2 regions of the Comamonas odontotermitis genome follow, and region 2 is predicted to be linked to the other one. Evidence: predicted binding sites of a transcription regulator. Region 2 holds the regulator's gene; the other holds the start of a gene.
The links. Region 2 encodes NrdR, which represses ribonucleotide reductase genes. Its sites were predicted from a motif close to CACNANATNTNGTG; they were not measured.
Positions count from the first base shown of each region.

Region 1: a site for NrdR is predicted at 4,577-4,590, ahead of LAD35_RS03315 (ribonucleoside-diphosphate reductase subunit alpha). Genes of this name have one in related genera too.

Region 1 is NZ_CP083451.1:731,480-741,964, forward strand. It holds gene LAD35_RS03305 (hypothetical protein) at 1-209, opposite strand, end outside; gene LAD35_RS03310 (ribonucleotide-diphosphate reductase subunit beta) at 403-1,455, opposite strand; gene LAD35_RS03315 (ribonucleoside-diphosphate reductase subunit alpha) at 1,575-4,481, opposite strand; gene ampD (1,6-anhydro-N-acetylmuramyl-L-alanine amidase AmpD) at 4,928-5,527, opposite strand; gene LAD35_RS03325 (sigma-54-dependent transcriptional regulator) at 5,524-7,056, opposite strand; gene LAD35_RS03330 (ATP-binding protein) at 7,053-8,747, opposite strand; gene LAD35_RS03335 (PP0621 family protein) at 8,744-8,980, opposite strand; gene LAD35_RS03340 (cytochrome C assembly family protein) at 8,987-9,793, opposite strand; gene ffh (signal recognition particle protein) at 10,002-10,485, shown strand, end outside.
Region 2 is NZ_CP083451.1:3,080,687-3,091,171, reverse strand. It holds gene LAD35_RS14245 (CBS domain-containing protein) at 65-514, shown strand; gene LAD35_RS14240 (citrate synthase family protein) at 613-1,926, opposite strand; gene LAD35_RS14235 (CoA transferase) at 2,042-3,553, shown strand; gene aroC (chorismate synthase) at 3,737-4,840, shown strand; gene nrdR (transcriptional regulator NrdR) at 4,941-5,429, opposite strand; gene glyA (serine hydroxymethyltransferase) at 5,450-6,694, opposite strand; ZMP/ZTP riboswitch at 6,752-6,917, opposite strand; gene LAD35_RS14215 (lytic transglycosylase domain-containing protein) at 7,036-7,986, opposite strand; gene LAD35_RS14210 (DUF748 domain-containing protein) at 9,173-10,485, shown strand, end outside.

The DNA.
Region 1 (10,485 bases), 2.1 Mb from region 2:
TTGGCAGCAGCTTTTTTGGTGCTTGCTGCCTTGGCTGCAGGTTTGGCTGCTGCCTTGGTTGCAGTCTTCTTGGCCGCTGGCTTGGCAGCGGCGGCCTTGACGGCCTTGGGCTTTGCTGCGGCCTTGGGGGCAGCAGCCTTGGTAGTTGCAGCCTTCTTAGCAGTTGCCTTGGTGTCTGCAGACTTCTTGCTTGCTTTGGACGTTGCCATGCTCTTCTCCTTCGGTCAATTTAGAAAGCAGACTTCATGCCTGATTGAATTCGACACGAAGTTTTGATAGCAAACTGAATTGTGCATCAGCTGCTAGCAACTGTCATAGTGCAAACCTCAATAAAGACGCCAAATTTCACAGTTTTCTATCAGGAAAACCACATTTTTCTTGGGTTCGCACTTTCAATGCTCTTCAATCCCACGACAACGCACCACCAGACTGGTATTCGATGACGCGTGTTTCGAAGAAATTTCTTTCCTTTTTCAGATCGATCATCTCGCTCATCCATGGGAACGGATTCTCTTCGTTGGGGAACAATGCCTCCAATCCGATCTGCGTGGCCCGGCGGTTCGCGATGTAGCGCAGGTAGCCTTTGAACATCGAGGCATTCATGCCCAGCACGCCGCGCGGCATGGTGTCTTCGGCGTACGCATATTCGAGGTCGACGGCCTTGAGGAACAGTGCCTTGATTTCGTCCTTGAACGCGGGCGTCCACAGGTGCGGGTTCTCCAGCTTGAGCTGGTTGATGAGGTCGATGCCGAAGTTGCAGTGCATCGATTCATCGCGCAGGATGTACTGGTACTGCTCGGCGGCACCGGTCATCTTGTTCTGCCGGCCCAGTGCCAGAATCTGCGTGAAGCCCACGTAGAAGAAGAGGCCCTCCATGAGGCAGGCGAAGACGACCAGGCTCTTGAGCAGGGTCTGGTCGGTCTCGGGCGTGCCGGTATGGAAGTCCGGGTCCATGATCGCTTCGATGAACGGGATCAGGAACTCGTCCTTGTCGCGGATCGATTTGACTTCGTTGTAGGCGTTGAAAATCTCGCCTTCGTCCAGGCCCAGGGACTCGACGATGTATTGGTAGGCGTGCGTGTGGATCGCTTCCTCGAATGCCTGGCGCAGCAGGAACTGGCGGCATTCGGGGGCGGTGATGTGGCGGTAGGTGCCCAGCACGATATTGTTGGCCGCAAGCGAGTCGGCGGTGACAAAGAAGCCCAGGTTGCGCTTGACGATGCGGCGCTCGTCTTCCGTCAGGCCATCGGGCGACTTCCACAGCGCGATGTCGCGCGTCATGTTCACTTCCTGCGGCATCCAGTGGTTGGCGCAGGTGGCGAGGTACTTTTCCCAAGCCCATTTGTACTTGAACGGAACGAGCTGGTTCACGTCGGTCTTGGCGTTGATGATGCGCTTGTCGGCGGCATTGACACGCTTGTGGGTACTGGCAGTACCGCTGCCTGCCTGGGGCATGGCTGCGGTGGCTTGCGATTCTTCTTCAAAACTCAGCATTTAGTTCTCTCCATCTGCGTTGCTGGCTGACGCACGGGCCACGGATTATTGGGATGGCGCGTGCGTGGATGGCTAAAGGTTTACTGGCAGGCTTCGCAGCCGGGGTCGTCAATCGCGCAGAACTTGACGTCGGTGGCCGGGGCCTGCGAACGGGCCGCTGCGGCAGCGGCATCCAGTGCGCTCACGGTGGCAGCGGGCGCGGCGCCCGCGCTGGGCACTGCATTGAGCACACGACTTTGCACGGTGGACTTTTCGACTTGTGTGGCGCTGGTGGTGCGCAGGTAGTAGGTGGTCTTGAGGCCACGTACCCAGGCGAGCTTGTAGGTGTCGTCCAGTTTCTTGCCGGATGCGCCTGCAATATAGATATTGAGGCTCTGGGCCTGGTCGATCCATTTCTGGCGGCGCGACGCGGCTTCCACCAGCCAGACGGGCTCGACTTCGAATGCGGTGGCGTACAGAGCCTTGAGCTCGTGCGGAACGCGATCGATCGGGCGCAGTGATCCATCAAAGTGTTTCAGGTCCATCACCATCACTTCGTCCCACAGACCCAGGCGCTTGAGGTCGCGCACCAGGTACTGGTTGATGACGGTGAATTCACCCGACAGGTTGGATTTGACGGACAGGTTGCCGAAGGATGGCTCGATCGATGCGTCGACGCCGACGATGTTCGAGATGGTCGCCGTGGGCGCGATGGCAACGCAGTTGGAGTTGCGCATGCCGTCCTTGGCAATTTTCTTACGCAGGGCTTCCCAGTCCAGGCGTGCGCTGCGGTCCACCTGTACATAGTCTGCATTGCCACGGGTCTGGGCCAGCATGTCCAGCGTATCGGGCGGCAGGATGCCCTGGCTCCAGAGCGAGCCCTGGTAGCTGGAGTACACGCCGCGCTCCTTGGCCAGCTCGGTCGACGCCCAGTAGGCGTAGTAGCACACGGCTTCCATCGATTCGTCGGCAAATTGCACGGCGGCATCACTGGCATAGGGAATGTGCAACTGGTACAGGCTGTCTTGGAAAGCCATGATGCCAAGGCCGACCGGGCGGTGGCGCATGTTGGAGTCACGCGCCTTGTCCACGGCGTAGTAGTTGATGTCGATGACGTTGTCGAGCATGCGCATGGCGGTATTGACCGTCTTTTTCAGCTTGTCCTGGTCCAGCTGCTTGCCGCCGTTGCCATCGTCCTTGATATGGCGGGCCAGGTTGACCGAGCCCAGGTTGCAGACAGCGGTTTCGGTGTCACTGGTATTGAGCGTGATCTCGGTGCACAGATTGGAGGAGTGCACCACGCCGGCGTGCTGCTGGGGTGAACGCACGTTGCAGGCATCTTTGAAGGTGATCCAGGGATGGCCGGTCTCGAACAGCATCGACAGCATCTTGCGCCACAGGTCGACAGCAGGCAGGGTTTTGGAGAGTGCAATTTCTCCGGTGGCAGCCTTGGCTTCGTAGGCGGTGTAGGCCTTCTCGAACGCGGCGCCGAACAGGTCATGCAGATCCGGCACATCGGATGGCGAGAACAGGGTCCAGCTGCCTTTTTCCATCACACGCTTCATGAACAAGTCGGGAATCCAGTTGGCCGTGTTCATGTCATGGGTGCGGCGGCGGTCATCGCCGGTGTTCTTGCGCAACTCCAGGAATTCTTCGATGTCCAGGTGCCAGGTTTCCAGGTAGGTGCAGACCGCGCCCTTGCGCTTGCCGCCCTGGTTCACGGCCACGGCCGTGTCATTGACCACCTTGAGGAAAGGCACCACGCCCTGCGATTCGCCATTGGTGCCCTTGATGCGGGCACCCAGGGCCCGCACGCGCGTCCAGTCGTTGCCCAGGCCGCCAGCAAACTTGGACAGCAGTGCGTTCTCACGGATGGCGTCATAGATGCCGCCCAGATCGTCGGGGACCGTGGTCAGGTAGCAGGAGGAGAGCTGCGAGCGTTGCGTGCCGCTGTTGAACAGCGTAGGCGTGGAAGACATGAAGTCGAACGACGACAGCAGCTCATAGAACTCGATGGCGCGCGCATTGCGGTCCTTCTCGTTGAGCGCCAGGCCCATGGCCACGCGCATGAAGAAGGCCTGGGGCAGCTCGATGCGCTGCTTTTTGACGTGCAGGAAATAGCGGTCATACAGCGTCTGCAGGCCCAGGTAGTCGAACTGCTGGTCACGCTCGGCGTTCAGGGCCGAGGCGAGGCGCGGCAGGTCGAAATTCAGCATGTCGGGGTTGAGCAGGTCGTGCTCTACGCCCTTGGCGATGTAGCCTGGGAAGTAGGCAGCATAGGCCGCGCCCATGTCGGAGGCTGCCACATCCTGGCCCAGGATTTCGCGCGTGATGGTGTGCAGCAGCAGCCGAGCGGTCACAAAGGTGTAGTCAGGCTCTTTTTCGATCAGGGTGCGGGCGGCCAGGATGGAGGCTTTGAAAACCTCGTCCATGTTCATGCCATCGTACAGATTGCGCAGGGTCTCGCTGAGCACCGGCGCAGGGTCCACATCCTGGCCCAGGCCCTGACAGGCAGCGGTGATGCGGTCGTGCAGCTTTTTCACATCCAGCACCACGCGCTGGCCCTTGTCCAGCACGTGGAGCTCCGGTTGGGCGGGCGCGTGCTCGGCGTGCAACTGTGCGCGTTCCTGGTTGCGGCGCTCGCGGTACAGCACATAGGCGCGCGCCACTTCATGGTTGCCGCTGCGCATCAGGCCCAGTTCCACCTGGTCCTGCACATCCTCAATATGGAAGGTACCGCCGCCAGGGCGTGAGCGCATCAGGGCGCGAACCACAGTGTGAGTGAGGTTCTCCACCACTTCGCGCACGCTGGCTGATGCGGAGCCCTGGGTGCCATGCACCGCCAAAAAGGCTTTCATCATGGCGGTGGTGATCTTTGGCGGCTCGAAAGGAACGACGGCACCGTTCCGGCGAATGATCTGGTAGTCGGGAAGAACGGTGAAACCGTCAATCGTGCGCTTGCTGGAGTCCTGTTGTGTCAGTTCGGCGGAAAGCGAGTCGGCGTTCATGTTGTCCTCTCTGAAACTCTTGAAAAAAACCGGTAGAAAATCGAAAAAAGCGACGTCAGCAGGAACCCGCAGGAAAGGGCTGGGAACGCTCGGGACACTACATATAGTGTCTGGCGGCCTGTTGAACACTACCTATAGTGTACTTCGCAATATATGGAAATGAGTCGTGACAAATTGTGATAAAGCTGTCTGCGTTGCATCGCAGCATGCGCGGCAATGCGCGCCGATGCATGTTTTCGGTGTGCGAATGCAGCGCTGGTGCGTGCTTGCAGGGAAAAGCGGGCCTCACATCGGGCAATGCATGGCCTGCATGCGATTGAAAAAAATGTTGGCCGCGAGTGGCAACGACAGACGGCGTGTGGCGTCCATGCCAAGCGTGCAGTTATGCACGCGTTCCTGATGGGGCGGGTGCCGCCAAGGGCTTTGAAAATGCAGAAGGAGCGTAGCTAGACGGTACCTGGCGGAAACATGGCCCGGGGCCAGTTCAGCATCTGTTGCAACTGAGGCCAGACGAAGCCGCTGCCCGGATCCTGCTTGCGTCCCGGGGCCACATGTTCATGCCCCGCAATCTGACGGATTGAGTATTCATCTTCGACATGCTGGCAGACCTGAGCCAAGGCCGCATATTGCGCTGCCTCGAAAGGCAGGCCCTCCAGGCCCTCCAGTTCAATGCCGATGGAGTAGTCGTTGCAGCGCTCACGCCCCTGCCAACTGGACGCACCTGCATGCCAGGCTCGGTCATTGCAGCTTACAAACTGCCAGACGGTGCCAACTCGGGTGATAAAGAAGTGCGAAGACACCTTCAGCCCGCGGATGCCTTGAAAATAAGGATGTGCGTCCCAGTCCAGCTGGTTCACAAAAAGGCGCTGTACGTCTCCGGTGCCATAGATGCCGGGGGGCAGGCTGATCGAATGCAGTACCAGCAGGTCAATGTCCGTGGCTGCAGGCCGAGGGCCGAAATTGGGTGACGGACAGTGGGTGGCCATTTGTAGCCATCCGGCATCCCAGGCTGATGGCAATTGCGATGCGCGTGGGGCGGGCGTCACTGGTGAGGAACTCCGTCATGCGTATCTGCGATGTGCAGCCGCTCCATCCGGTAGCGGATTTGCCGCAGGCTGATGCCCAGGCGCGCTGCCGCCGCTGTGCGGTTGAAGCCGAATTCGCGCAGTGCCCGCACCAGTATGTCTCGCTCCAGCTCGTCCATCCAGGTTTGCAGATCCTGGGGCAGGTCTTGGTCGCAAGGGTAGGTATTGCCGGGGATGGGCGGCGCAGTTGCTGCGCCAACGGCCAAAGGCAGAGAGGCCGGTGTTGCGGAGGGTTCTGGCAACCGGAATGCCGCTTGCGCAGCGGGTGGCGGGGCTGCATTGGCCGGGTCTGGCTGCCAGGCTTTTGCTGGCTGGTCTATTTTCAGCAGTGATCCGTCGCTCAAGGCGACCGAGCGCAGCAATAGGTTCTCCAGCTCGCGCACATTGCCAGCCAGCGGGTAGGCCGCAATGGTGGCGAGGGCCTCTTCCGTCAGCTGGTAGGCGGGCTGGCCGTGGTCTTGCGCAATGCGCTGCAGCAACACGGTGCACAACTGAGGCAGGTCCTCACGCCGCTCGCGCAGAGGCGGAATCACGATCTCGATGACATTGAGTCGGTAGTACAAGTCCTGGCGAAAGCGCCCTTGCGCCACATCGGCCGCCAGGTCACGGTGCGTGGCGCTGACGATGCGGACATCGACAGCTTCTTCCTGCTGACCACCGAGGGGGCGGATTTTTCGCTCCTGAATCGCCCGCAGCAATTTGGCTTGCATGGCCAGCGGCAGTTCGCCGATCTCGTCAAGAAACAGGGTACCTCCATGCGCGGCCTGGAAAAAACCTTCCCGGTCCTGGGCTGCGCCGGTGTAGGAGCCCTTCTTGGCGCCAAAGAATTCGGCTTCCAGCAGCGCTTCCGGGATCGCACCGCAGTTGACGGCCACCATCGGGCCCGCAGCGCGCTGGCTGTGGGAGTGCAGGGCCTGGGCGACCAGTTCCTTTCCAGTACCGGATTCGCCGCGCACCAGAATGGGCGCCATGCTGCTGGCCACCTTGGCGATTCGCTCACGCACCTGCTGCATGGCTGGTGACTGGCCCACCAGCTCCTTGGCTGGAGCTGTTGCCGCTGCCGGGGATCGGGCACTGCTGTCGCCTGCCGGTGCTTGTTGCACGGGAGAGGGACTGGGCAGGCCCTGGCGCGCGGATGCGACAACCTGGCGGAATTGTTTGAGATCGACCGGTTTGGTGAGGTAGTCGAAGGCGCCTTCCCGCAAGGCGGCGATGGCATTTTCGGCCGAGCCATAGGCGGTGATGACGATGGCGCGCTCACTGCGCCCCTGGCTGCGCAGCGTCTGCAGCAGCTCCATGCCCAGGCCATCGGGCAGTCGCATGTCGGTGATCAGGATATCGAACTGCTGCTGCTGCAATTGGGACTGCGCTTCCTGCACCGAGCCAGCCGTATGCACGCGGTAGCCCTCACGCAGCAGCGTCAGTTCATACAGCGTGCGCAGGTCGGGCTCATCGTCCACGACCAGAACGGAGGTATTTTCAAAACTCATATCGGCAGCAGGCGCTCAAGAGATGGTTGTGCAACGGAGTTGGCAGCCCTGCGGAACTGCACGATGAAAGCATTCCCATCGCGTATATTCGAGTGACGGGCGCTTTGTCTTTCATAGCGGATCATAGCGCCGTGGCGGGTGCACAGCTCCCGGCAGATGTACAGACCAAGTCCGCTCGAGCGGCTCTCCGACGAGAAAAAGGGCTCGAACAAGTGCTTCTCGATGGTCGGCTCGATGGGCTGACCGTCGCTCCACACTACCATGGTGGCCGTGCCGGCCAGGGTGCTGGAGGTGGTTACCTGCAAGGCATCGGCATGGTCGCTGCGGTAGCGTTGCGCATTGTTGAGCAGGTTGTACAGCAGTTGGCGCAGATGCCCTGTGTCAAATGCCACCAGACTGCCCTCGGCATGCAGGGACAGCGCCACTTGGTGCGCGGCTGGCGCGAGCGCCATCCAGTCATTGCAGATTTCGTAGACGGTGTCGTCCAGCAGTACGGCTTCGCCTTCTCCGGGCTGTATCTGGTTATGCACCCGAGCGATGTCCAGAATGTCTTCCGCAATCCTTCCAAGGCGTTGGGCGTTCTGTTCGACCATATAGGTGAGGCGCTTGAGGTTGGGGTCGGTCAGGTCTTCGTCCAGCAACGCATTGGCCTGGGTAATGGCTGCGAGCGGGTTGCGGATTTCGTGTGCCACAGCAGCCGACATACGCCCCATGGCAGCCAGCTTTTCGGTGCGCAGGCGCGCTTCCATTTCACGCAGGTCATGGAGGAAAACGAGGCACAACGGGTCATTGTCCGCGCTGTCGATGGTGCCCAATCCCGGTAGCGGGTGGGTCAGCCAGGTTCGGACGTGCAGGCCGACGGGGGCGGAGCCTGGCGCGATCAAGGCCTGATCGCTGGAGATGGCTTCGCCATTGCGAAAGGTGTCGTTGATCTGGTGCACCACGCCTTGCCATGCCGGCAGTAGCCCCAGCTGCTGCAATGGCACGGGAGTGGTGAGCTGCTGCAGCAGTGCCATGGCAGCGGGGTTGGCGCTGTGCACCTGAAGCTGCTGGTCCACCACCAGAACGCCGTCTGGCAGGTTCTGCAGGATCAATGCATTGACCTGCTCCTGCTGATTGGCTGCGGCTGCGGCGCGCAGACCCTGCCGTGTCTCGCGCTCCACACGTGCTGCCAGCAGGCGGACCAGGATACCCACCAGGAAGTAGGCCGCACCCGCCAGGCCCGCTTGCACGGTATTCTGCGTAACTTCGAGATCCAGCACCGATGCTGTTGCCGTGAGGGTCTCCATCAGCAGAAAAATCGTGATGTAGGCGCAGGTGCCCAGAACCACCAGCCAGCCGCCCAGTGTGCCGGCAAACAAAACGGTCAGCCCGAACAGCGGTGTAAGCGTGTAACTGCCGGTCTTTGTCACTTCCAGCAGCGATATCAGCAACAGATCGAGCCCGATGGTCGGCAGCCAGGCATAGACCTTGCGTTGTGGCGGTGGCTGCTGGCTGATGACGGCATACAGGATGGCAAGCGCGCCATAGATGGCCAGTATGGCCAATTGGGGGAGCAACTGCCGCGCGTGAACAGGAGCCAGCAAAACAGAGCCGATGGCCAGCAGCACGGCCACCACCACACGGGCAGCCAGGTACACCCGCCATAGGCGCCGAAAGGGGGTGTCCAGCGGCGTTGCAGCAGGGGTCATGGCGACGGCGTCGTATTGCTGGCGGCGGCCAGGTGCGCTTGCGAGCAGTACTGCTTGCCGCGGTGGCTGATGGCATCCGATTGCGGGAAATGCACGCCGCAGTGGGCGCAATGCACCATGGGCTCGGGTTGAGCCAGCGTCTTTTTAGGTGCTGGCCGAGCGTTTTGCACGCGTTTGCCACGCCAGATGTGCCAGGCGATCACCACCAGCAGTAAAACCAGCAAATACTTCATGGTTGCTCAGCGCTCCAAGATCACTTCCAGTACAAAGCGCGAGCCCACATAGGCCAGCAGCAGCAGCAGGGCACCTGCGTAGAGGATGTTCACCGCCTGTCTCCCTCGCCAGCCAAAGCGCCTGCGGCCAAACAGGAGGATGGCAAAAGTCAGCCAGGACAATACGCTGAAGACCGACTTGTGATTCCATATCCAGGCTTTGCCGTACAGTGCCTCGCCAAAGAACCAGCCCGCCGCCAGAGTGGCGGTGAGCAGAGCGAACCCGGCACCTACAAAGCGGAATGTCAATCGCTCAAGCGTCAGCAGCGGCAAGCCACCGTCGTGGTCGCCATGCTGGCGCATCTGGCGTTCTGCGCGCGTCATCAGCGCAGCATGTACGACCGCGGCAGCGAACAGACCGTAGGATGCAATGCCGAGCGCCAGGTGCAGCGGCAGCCACGGCGACGCATCGACATGCAATGGGGTTCCGGGGAAAATCACGGCCAGCAGTACCGCTACGCTGCCGAGTGCAGCCAGTGGCCAGCGTGAACGCAATTGCGGGTACAACTGCTGCTCGACCACATACACGGTCAGCACCAGCCAGGCCGTGACGGACAAGGCCGGCGCAAATCCGAACCGGGGCTCATGCCCGGCCAGTCCCCACACCAGGCTGGCGGCATGCAAGGCCCAGGCGACGAGGAGCGAGCGCTTGGCGCCGCGCTCCTGCAGGCGTTGGGTGGCAAGCGCCGGCAGGGCATAGGCAAGCGCCGCAGCCAGGGCCAGTATCCAGCCGACAAGACCGGCTCCGGCCACTGTGGAAGAAGAAAAGGGCATGTGCCTATGATAGCTGCCGTCAGCAGCATGCTGCTTTACTTGGAGGGTCCTTTCATGTGGCAGCCTGCAGGCGGCGCGCAGACCCGCAGGATCACGGGCTGCGGGCAGGCAGATGGGTAAGGGTTAAAATGGTCTTTTGCCTGCAGCAAGCCGCACCGCGGCCTGGCGCTGTAGCGCCGCTTGCCACTCCAACTACCTATCACTGCCCATGGCTTCCGCATTGACCGATAAACTGTCGCGCCTCGTCAAGGAGATGCGCGGACAGGCCCGTATTACCGAATCGAACGTGCAGGACATGTTGCGCGAAGTGCGCATGGCTTTGCTGGAGGCAGATGTTGCCTTGCCTGTGGTGCGGGATTTCATTGCCCGCGTCAAGGAAAAGGCCCTGGGGCAGGAGGTGCTTGGTAGCCTCAAGCCCGGGCAGACCCTGGTCTCGATTGTCAACAAGGAACTTGCCGTCACCATGGGCGAGGGCGTGGCGGACATCAACCTCAACGCCCAGCCACCCGCCGTCATCCTGATGGCTGGCCTGCAGGGTGCGGGCAAGACCACCACCACTGCCAAGCTGGCCAAGCACCTGATTGAAAAGCGCAAGAAAAAGGTGCTGACGGTGTCGGGAGACGTCTACCGCCCGGCAGCTATCGAGCAGCTCAAAACGGTCACCAAGCAGGCCGGTGCTGAATGGTTTCCCA
Region 2 (10,485 bases):
GCATCCACTTCCACCGAGCGCCAGCCAGGGCATGCATCTGCTGGAGATCTTGAAGGAGACGAGCATGAAAGTCAGTGACATCCTGCGCCTCAAAGGCAATACCCTCTACACCGCAAGCGTGAATGACCCGCTCTCCGACGCCATCCAGACCATGTCCGAGAAAGACATTGGTTCGCTGGTGGTGATGGAGCACGGTGACGTGGTGGGCATGCTGACTTTCCGCGAAGTGATTGTTGCCATCGTGGGCAACGGCGGTTCCGCTGGAAACACTCTGGTGCGTAGCGTGATGGATGATGCGCCGCTGACCTGCACCATGGAGACCGACATGGACGAGGTACGCCGCATGATGCTGGACCGCCATGCGCGCTACATGCCGGTGATGGACAAGAAAATGCTGATGGGCGTGATCAGCTTCTACGATGTGGCCAAGGCCGTGGTGGACAGCCAGAACTTCGAGAACAAGATGCTCAAGGCCTATATCCGCGACTGGCCGGTGGAAGGCGAAGCCGACTGACGTTGTGGCGCGGCAACAGTCCGCTCACCCGCAGCATTCAGCCAGACAGCGGCCGCAAGGCCGCTTTTTCATGCCTGTTTGCAGCCCGGCCTGCGCACTCAGAAGCGGATGACGCGGCCGGGAGGGCGCTGTGCAGCATGTGTACCGCTGCTGTGTATGGGCGGCTGGCCCACATACCGTGCCCGGGGGCGAATCAACTGGCCGCTTGCACGCTGCTCCAACGCATGGGCAATCCAGCCGGCGGTGCGGCCCAGGGCAAACAGCACAAACGCCGCGCCCGCTGGCAGGCCCAGGCTGCGCTGGATGGCGACCAGCGCGTAATCCAGGCTGGGGTGCAGGCCGGTATCTTCGTACACTTGGCGCAGCAACTGCTCACGCGCCGCATCGGGTGCCAAAAGCGCCAGCAGGTGCAGGCTGCGCGGATCGCCCGCCGGATAGAGCGGGTGGCCAAAACCTGCGCAGTAGTGCGGCGTGGTGCCCAGGCGGGTGTCTGCCAGCAATCTGCGCAGCGATGGAGCCAGCCCCATGCGGCCTGCGCGGTGCCAGTCTTCCCAATGGCTGGCGATCACCTCCGTCATGCCGCCATGCAGGGGGCCGGACAGCGCCGCCAGGCCCGCGCCCACGCTTGCATGCAGGCTGGCGCCGGTGGATGCCACCACGCGCGTGGCAAAGCTGGAGGCGTTGAGTTCATGGTCGGCGCACAGCACCAGCGCTTGCCGCAGGATGTTGGCATGGGCCGGGCTTGTCTGCCATATCTGCCCCAGGCGTTTATGCAGTGGGCGCAGGCGCTTTGTTTTTTGTAGCAAATGCAGTTGCTGCGCTGCGCTGGTGACAGGCTGCCCGGCCAGGATTTCTGCCATGCACTGCAGCAGGGCCAGCGGCCAGAGCGTGGCGTGTTCCATCTCGGCCTCCAGGACTTCTGCGCCACCGTACCAGGCCGACAGCGCCCGGGCAGGAGCGCGTGGGAGGTCCCAGTTTGCTATCACTTTGTGAGCTGGTGGCGCTTCTTCATCCAGCGCGACAGGCATTTTCTGATCCCAAAGCAGTGCCGCCACTTCCTCAAGGCTCGCATGCGCGGCCAGCGAGGCCGCCAGATGGCCCCGGTAGTACAGCTGGCCGCCTTCGACCTGGGTGATGGCGGATGCCAGTACCGGCGTCCCCCAATCCAGCGTGGACTGGGCGAGCCGTGCCGGGTTGCGTACCGATTGCCGTTGGATGGCGAGGCGCTGCACATCGGCTCGGGCATACACATGGCCGCGCTGGCCGGACTGGGTCTGTGCGCGCAGCAGGCCACGGCTGACATAGCTGTACAGGCTGGCGCGCTGTACACCCAGCACGGCGGCGGCCTGCTGGCTGCTCAACCAGGGGGAGTCGTCGAGAGGGGCATGAGCGGCGGGAGATGGGCGAGGCATGCGCCATGCTAGCCCACATGGATTGGCCCAATCAAGATTGACGGGGCAGGGCGCAGCGCGTGCAATGGCGGCCAGCACGACCGATTCGCGTGCGCCCTCGCCCATGGAGCCAGAAATGCAAATGTCCCTCGCCACCCCGCCTGCAGATGCGCTGCATCACCGTATTCGCCAAGCCGTGCAGCAGCAGTGGCATGCGGCAGGCCTGTTGGGGGCCCCCGCCCTCGATGCACAGGGGCTGCAACTGGGTGGCGATGGCAGCGGCTACCCCTCCAGCTTTGCGGTAGATGTGGCCGCAGGCGCTTCCGTCGCAGCAGCCACGCTGGCAGCGGCGCAGTTGGGCAGCCTGCGCAGTGGCAGTGCGCTTGCCTGCGCCAGTGTGCAGGTGCCGCATGCCCTGGCAGAAACCACGGGGTACTTCACCCTTGACGGGGTGCAGCCCGATCTGTGGTCGCCCATCTCGGGCCTGTACCCCTGCGGTGCGGCGGTGGGTCAGCCGGGTTGGGTGCGCATCCACGCCAATTTTGACCACCACCGTGATGGCGCATTGCAGCTGTTGGGCTTGCCCATCGGGGCCTCGACGCCAAAACAGGCCGTAGCGCAGGCATTGAATGCGTGGGATGCTATTGATTTTGAAACGCAAGCGGCCGAGCGCGGTTTGGTAGTGGCGGCTGCCCGCACCCCGCAGGAATGGGCAGCCCACCCGCAAAGCGCTGCTGTGGCCGCGCAGCCGCTGGTGCAGATCACGCAGTTGGATGCCGGGCAGCCAGCGTCGCCGCGTGCCTGGCCTGCGCTGCAGAGTGCAGGGCTTCTTTCGGGCATTCGGGTGCTGGACCTGACGCGTATCCTCTCAGGCCCGGTAGCCGCGCGAACGCTGGCTGCGCATGGCGCCGATGTGCTGATGATCAACGGCCCGGGCCTGCCCAACATTGGTGCCATTGCCGATCTGAGCAGGGGCAAGCGCTCGGCCTTGCTCGATTTGAAGTCCGCCGCTGGCAAGGCCCAGTTTGCCAGCCTGCTGGACGGCGCACACGTGCTGCTGCAGGGCTACCATCCCGGCAGCCTGGATGCGTTGGGCTTTGGCCCGCAACAGACGGTGCAGTTGCGCCCCGGCATTGTGTACGCCAGCCTGTCGGCCTATGGGCGCAGCGGGCCGTGGGCAGACCGGCGCGGGTTCGATTCGCTGGTGCAGACGGCCAGCGGCATCAACTGGGCGGAAGGCCAGGCCTTTGAGGGCATTGCAGGCGGCAACGCCAGTGGTGGCAGTGGCGGCCTGCGTGCGCTGCCGATGCAGATTCTGGATTACGCCGCAGGCTTCTGGCTGGCCTTCGGCATCCAGGCCGCGCTGTACCGCCAGGCCACGCAAGGGGGGAGCTGGCATGTGCAGGTATCGCTGGCGCGCACGGCCCAGTGGCTCCGGGAACTGGGGCAGCGGCCTGTGCTGCCGCAAGGGCTTGGCGATACGGCCGAGGGAGGGCATGCAGCCCGAGTAGCGCCTTACCTCGAAACGCTGGCCAGCGGTTTCGGCGTACTGACTGCGGTACGCCACAGCGGCGTGCTGGGTGGTGTGGCCATGCCGTGGCGCTACCCGTCCATGCCGCCGGGCACTGCTGCGCCGCAGTGGTTTTGATCTGTGTGCAGTGATTGCTATGGTTTTGATGCACTGCTGCGCATTGGCAGGGCGAGAAAGGCTCATTTCATGCAAAAAACCTGCGTTTGGAGGGCGTAGATGGTGCTGCATGCAGGCAAGTTGCGTTGGCGGCTTGCCCGGTCTCTCTGGTGGCCGTTGCTTTCGCCCGCATAATGGCGGGCTATGAGCGGCAATACCTTCGGCACCTTATTCACTGTCACCAACTTCGGCGAATCCCACGGCCCGGCCATTGGCTGTGTGATTGATGGCTGCCCCCCGGGCATGGCGCTGTGCGAAGCAGACATCCAGCACGATCTGGACCGTCGCCGCCCCGGTACCAGCAAGTACGTGACGCAGCGCAACGAGCCTGACCAGGTCGAGATTCTCTCGGGCGTCTACGAAGGTAAGACCACCGGCACGCCGATCTCGCTGCTGATCCGCAACACCGACCAGCGCAGCAAGGATTACTCCAATATTGCGCAGAGCTTTCGCCCTGGCCATGCCGACTATGCCTACTGGCACAAGTACGGCATCCGCGATCCGCGTGGCGGCGGCCGCTCGTCTGCGCGCCTGACCGCGCCCACGGTGGCGGCAGGCGCTGTGGCCAAGAAGTGGCTCAGGGAGAAGTTTGGCACCGAGTTCCGTGCCTGCATGCTGCAAGTGGGCGAGGTGGCCCTGCCGTTCGAGAGCTGGGAGCATGTGCCTGACAACCCGTTCTTTGCCCCCGTGGCCGATGTGACGCGCTACGAGGAATACATGGATGCGCTGCGCAAATCGGGCGATTCCTGCGGCGCGTTGATTCGCGTCAACGCCAGCGGCGTGCCCGTGGGCCTGGGCGAGCCGCTGTACGACAAGCTCGATGCGGACATCGCCTACGCCATGATGGGCCTCAATGCCGTCAAGGCCGTGGAGATTGGCGCGGGCTTTGACAGCGTGGCCCAGCGCGGCACCACCCATGGTGATTCGCTCAGCCCCCAGGGTTTTCGCAGCAACAACGCGGGCGGCATTCTGGGTGGCATCAGCACCGGGCAGGACATCGAGATCCGCATCGCAATCAAGCCCACCAGCTCGATCATCAGCCCGCGCGAGTCGATCGATGTCGACGGCAACAGCACCGAAGTCATCACCAAGGGCCGCCATGACCCCTGCGTGGGCATCCGCGCTGCACCCATTGCCGAGGCCTTGCTGGCCATGGTGCTGATGGACCATGTCCTGCGCCACCGCGCGCAGAATGCCGATGTGGTGGTGGGCTTTGGGCCGATTGCCGCGCAGGCCCCTGAGGTTTGATGGAAAAGAGCCTTAGAAGCCCGCCAGCTGTACGCCTGCTGCTATGAAAAAAGCGAACCCGAGGGTTCGCTTTTTTGTTGGAGGGTTGAAAGCAGGGGGCTCAGGGCTTTTTCCTGCCCGTGTCCTTCTTGCCCGTCGCCGGCTTGGTCACCTCATCGACGATGGACTTGAACTGGTCAATATCCTCGAAGCTGCGGTAGACGCTGGCATAGCGGATGTAGGCCACCTTGTCGAGCTTTTGCAGCTCGGTCATCACCAGCTCGCCGATCAGATGGGTCTGCACCTCGCGGGCGCCCAGGCTGCGCAGCTTGTCTTCCACATGTTCGAGCGCCATGTCCACCTTGTCGATGCTGACCGGGCGCTTGCGCAGCGCCAGGCTGAACGAGCCGCGCAGCTTGCTGCGGTCATAGTCGATGCGGCGGCCATCCTTCTTGACGATGGCGGGGAAGCTCACTTCCGGCCGCTCATAGGTGGTAAAGCGCTTCTCGCAGTTGCCACACTGACGCCTGCGCCGGATGAAGCCGCCGTCTTCTGCCACACGGGTTTCGACCACCTGGGTGTCGGGATGGTTGCAGAAGGGGCATTTCATAGGCGCTGGCGGTGTGTCAATCAGCGATACACAGGGAAGCGGGCGGTCAGCTCGTTCACCTTGGCGCGCACGGCGGCGATGTTGGCTTCATCGCGCGGGTTGTCCAGCACGTCGGCAATCAGGTTGGCCGTGAGGCGCGCTTCCTCGTCCTTGAAGCCACGGGTCGTCATCGCGGGGGTGCCGATACGCACGCCGCTGGTCACCATCGGCTTTTCAGGGTCGTTGGGGATGGAGTTCTTGTTGATCGTCATGTGGGCTGCGCCCAGCACGGCTTCTGCTTCCTTGCCGGTAATGCCCTTGGCGCGCAGATCGACCAGCATCACATGGCTTTGCGTGCCGCCGGAGACGATGCGCAGGCCACGCTGGGTCAGCGTTTCAGCCACGATGCGGGCATTGGTCTTGACCTGCTGGGCGTACTGCTTGAACTCGGGTTGCAGCGCTTCCTTGAAGGCCACGGCCTTGGCTGCGATCACGTGCATCAGCGGGCCGCCCTGCAGGCCGGGGAACACGGCGCTGTTGATGGCCTTTTCGTGCTCGGCCTTCATCAGGATCACACCGCCACGGGGGCCGCGCAGGCTCTTGTGGGTGGTGGTGGTCACCACATCGGCGTGGGGCACAGGGTTGGGGTACTCGCCAGCGGCAATCAGGCCGGCGTAGTGGGCCATGTCCACCATGAAGATGGCGCCCACGTCCTTGGCGACCTTGGCAAAGCGAGCGAAGTCGATGGACAGCGAGTAGGCCGAAGCACCGGCAATGATCAGCTTGGGTTTGGTCTCGTGCGCCTTCTTCTCCATGGCGTCGTAGTCCAGCTCTTCCTTCTCATTGAGGCCGTAGGAGACCACGTTGAACCACTTGCCCGAAATATTGAGCGGCATGCCGTGCGTCAGGTGGCCGCCTTCGGCCAGGCTCATGCCCATGATGGTGTCGCCGGGCTTGAGGAAGGCGAGGAACACGGCTTCATTGGCCGAGGCGCCGCAATGGGGCTGCACGTTGGCGGCTTCTGCGCCAAACAGTTCCTTGACGCGGTCGATGGCCAGCTTCTCGGCAATGTCCACATACTCGCAGCCGCCGTAGTAACGCTTGCCGGGATAGCCTTCTGCGTACTTGTTGGTCAGCTGGGTGCCCTGGGCCCACATCACGGCGGGCGATGCATAGTTTTCGCTGGCGATCAGCTCGATGTGCTGTTCTTGGCGCTGGTTTTCGGCCTGGATGGCCGCAAAGAGTTCGGCGTCGGTCTGTTCGACAAGAATGTTACGGTGGTACATGACGGTCGGTTGAGTCAGAAGTAACCCCCTGCCCGCCAGAAGCTGGCGATAGAAAGCAAGGGCTGCCCAGGCGCACGGCTAACACGTGGCAAGACACAGGCGGTGATCGTGGCACCGTAGTCCCTCGCACGGTACGCTCCCCGGTGGTTGCTGCAGGGCAGGCCTGCGTTCCACGTCAACAATCTGGTTGCTCAGATGTCTATCGCCAGTCGCGTACCCGGCTAGTGTAGCCGAGGCTTGGCAGACTGTAACTTCTACTGGACTAAATGCCCGGGCAAAGAAAAAGCACCCCGCAGGGTGCCCGTTTCATATCCAGAGCTGTCCAGTGGCCGCACCGGCCATCAGGAGCCCATGGCCACGGTCGTGGACTCGGTCTTGGCAGGCTGTGCCGTAGCGGCGCCAGCCTTGTCCACCAATGCTACAGTTGCAGTAGCGCTGTCTGCTGGTGCTGCAGGCACTGGGGCCTTGTTTTGCACTGCAGGCATGGTGACGGCCGGTACGCTCGCCTTGGCAGACAACGATGGCTTGGCTGCGGGCTCTGCAGGGTTGCTGCGGCCATTGGCCACCTGCTTGATGCGGAAGTGCTCGGCCATCACCTTGGCAGCGTAGCCGCCGTCGTCGGGCAGGTTGGCAGCGCCCACATAGTATTTCAGACCGCCTTCAAGGGAGCCGGCGCGCTGAATGCATTCCTGCAGCACCTTCACGCCCACGCGCAGGTTGGTCACCGGGTCGAATGCGGCAAAGTGGCCGCCAAAGTGTTCGTACTTGTCGGTGTGGATCTTGGTCATCACCTGCATCAGGCCCTGGGCACCCACCGAGCTTTGCGCGAAGGGGTTGAAGCTCGATTCCACAGCCATGATGGCCAGGATCAGGGTCGGGTCGAGCTTGGTTTCCTTGCCGACCTGAAAGGCTTCGGAGACCAGCACTGCCAGTGGCTCGGGCGCCACACGGTACTTTTTGGCCAGCCAGTAGGCCACGGCTGCCTGGTTCTTAGGCAGTTGCTGTGGGTTGGTGGCCGTAGCGCGGTCCACCGCGGCAATGATGCTGGCATCCGTGCTGCCGGTGCTGTCGGCCACGGCATCGGCTGCGCTTTCCTGGCGTGCCTGCAGCCAGGTGCGCAGGTAGTCTTCCCCTGCATTGCGCAGATCTGCGCGCGAAAACAGGGTGAGCGCACAGAACGCCACCAACAAACCAACCAATGCCAAACTGTTGTGGGCCATGGCCACAATGCCATGGGCTAAGGTGCTGCCCAAAGAGCGCGCACCGGCAGCCACTTTCGCGGAAGCCGTCATACCAATGATTCCTTTCTCTGTCCTGCCGTCCCGATCACCGCCGTGGTGGGGTTGAAGACTGGCAGGTGGCGCAACACCGTCCTGTGTGGCACCAATCAGGCTGCCCGCTGCTTTGCAGGCGACCCTTGTCGTTTCATGCACGCTGCTTGCGTGTCAGGGGCTACGATCAAAACACCACGTGGGTGTGACTAAAAATTCAGCAAAAAATGCAATGGGACGAATTCTAGAAGCTCGCTTAATAAACAGTCAACACTATAGAATTCAAAATTAAGACAAAAAAGTAGTAAAAAAACGTGTATAGCAACCCGCCGCAGCGGACCCATGTGCACGGTAGGGCAGGGTGGATTGGGTCTCCACAGCCTAGTAAAAACCCGCATCTGTGGCCGCAATCGTTGTGGGCAGCTTTTGGCGGGTCATAGCCATAAACCATAAGATTGGTTATTTTTCATTGGCATAAGCAATCATTTGAAACCTCGATATTCCATATAAAGTTTCTTGCTTGGATGCTATGAAGTTATGAGTGCGTGAAGGCCAAAGTCTGCACGGCCTGCCCGCCGATGTATTCCGGAGTTGATGTTGGAAAAGAGGCACGGTTGCCTGGCGGCACCGGGTTGAGGTTTCGTGAGCAGCCTGTAGCCAGCGAGTGGCCCTTGCAGCGCCTTCCATGGCGATTGCAAACCATGTTTGGTAAGCGCATATTTGCTATAAATTATGGGTAAAAATACCCAATAACCTGTTGCCTTCTCGGGTCTATAGGTTATTTTGCCAGGGTAAATTCAAGGTTTGAACGCATCAAGGCGGGCTTGCGGGGCGGTGGAAGGCTGCCATTTGTCCAAAAAATGGCTTATGCAACGCTGTTCATCGACAAAAAATGGGCAGAAGATGCGATGGGAGTGCCTCTGATGTAACAGTGGTAAATGGTTGGTAGCGGTTCGGTGGGAATCCGGGAGCCCGCGGGAGCCTTGTGGCGCATGGCGGGAGGGCTGGTCTTTCCCAAGGTATTTGTCCGTCCCTCTATATATAGAGGAGCGAATAGCTTTCTCCTGGGAGAGGCGAGGATGGGCCCTGATGCTTTGAACGATTGTGAAAAGGTGGCTCGCGCTGGCGTTGATTCGCTGTGCTGCTATCTATTTAGATGGTTCTTTGGGCACAATGCGGGTGTCGACCCTGATTGAGGACTTTCGCCGTGAGCGAACAACAAAAATCCCAAAAGAAAACGGGCGCAGGCCTGCGCTGGCTGCGCCGCCTCGCGTGGTGTGTGGTGGCGCTTCTGGCGCTGTGGGCGCTGTCATGGCTGGCCTTGCCGTGGCTGCTGCGCACCCAAGGCGAAAAGATCGCCTCCGAAAAGCTGGGCCGCGCGGTGCATATCGGTGCGGTGGAATTCAAACCCTGGTCTCTGGAGCTGACGGTGCGCGACTTGCAGGTTGCGGGGCCCGCGCCAGGCAGCGAACCCCAGTTCGCTGTGGACCGCGTGTATGTCGATGCCGATATCCAGTCGGTCTTCCGTCTGGCTCCCGTGCTCGATGCCATCCAGATCGACAAGCCCGTGGTGCGCGTGGCGCAGACAGCGCCCGGCAAGTTCGACTTTGACGACATCGTTGCCAGGCTGAAGGACCCGAATTCGCCCCCCGATGATGGCAAGACCGCGCACTTTGCGCTCTACAACATCGAGCTCAAGGACGGGCAGGTGCTGTTCCGCGATGACACCGTGGGCCAGACCCATGACCTGAGCAGCCTGCACCTGGGCATTCCGTTCGTCAGCAACCTGGAATCCAAGCGTGAGATCAAGGTGGTGCCGCAGCTCTCCTTTGGTCTCAATGGCAGCCAGTTTGCCAGCCAGGCCGAATCGACGCCGTTTACCGACGATCGCAAGACCGACGCGAGCTTTGCGATCAAGGACCTCGATCTCAAGCCGTATCTGGGCTACATCCCGGCTTCCGTTCCCGTCAAGCTGGTATCCGGCGTGCTGAATGCCAATCTGAAAGTGGCCTTTGAACAGACGGACAAGGCTGCCGTCAAGCTGAGTGGTGACGTGCATGCCTCCGGCGTGCAGGTGCATGACGCCAGCAACGACGAGCTGCTGGCCTGGAAGCAACTGGATGTGCAACTGGCCGACGTGCAGCCGCTGGCCGGGCAGGTACACATCGCCCAGGTGGCGCTGGATGGTGCGCAACTCTCGCTCAAGCGCGGCAAGGATGGCAAGCTGCGCCTGCTGGATGCGCAAGGCGAGCCGCTGGAGGCCAAGGCTACAACGGCGAATGAGTCCAAGAATGCTACTGAAAAAGTAGCAGATGGCGCAGCGCCAACGCGAGAAAATGGCATAAAAGATGCCAAAAGTACGACCGAGAAGCCGGTTGGCACTGAAGCGGTCGCAGCCAGTACATCTGCTGCAGAGCCCGCAGCGCAGGCCAGTTCTGCAGGCGAAGCTGCCAGCCCGTCGAAGACTGCCAAGGTAGCCAAGGCCGCCGCATCCCCGGGTGGCGCAGGCAAGCCCGCATG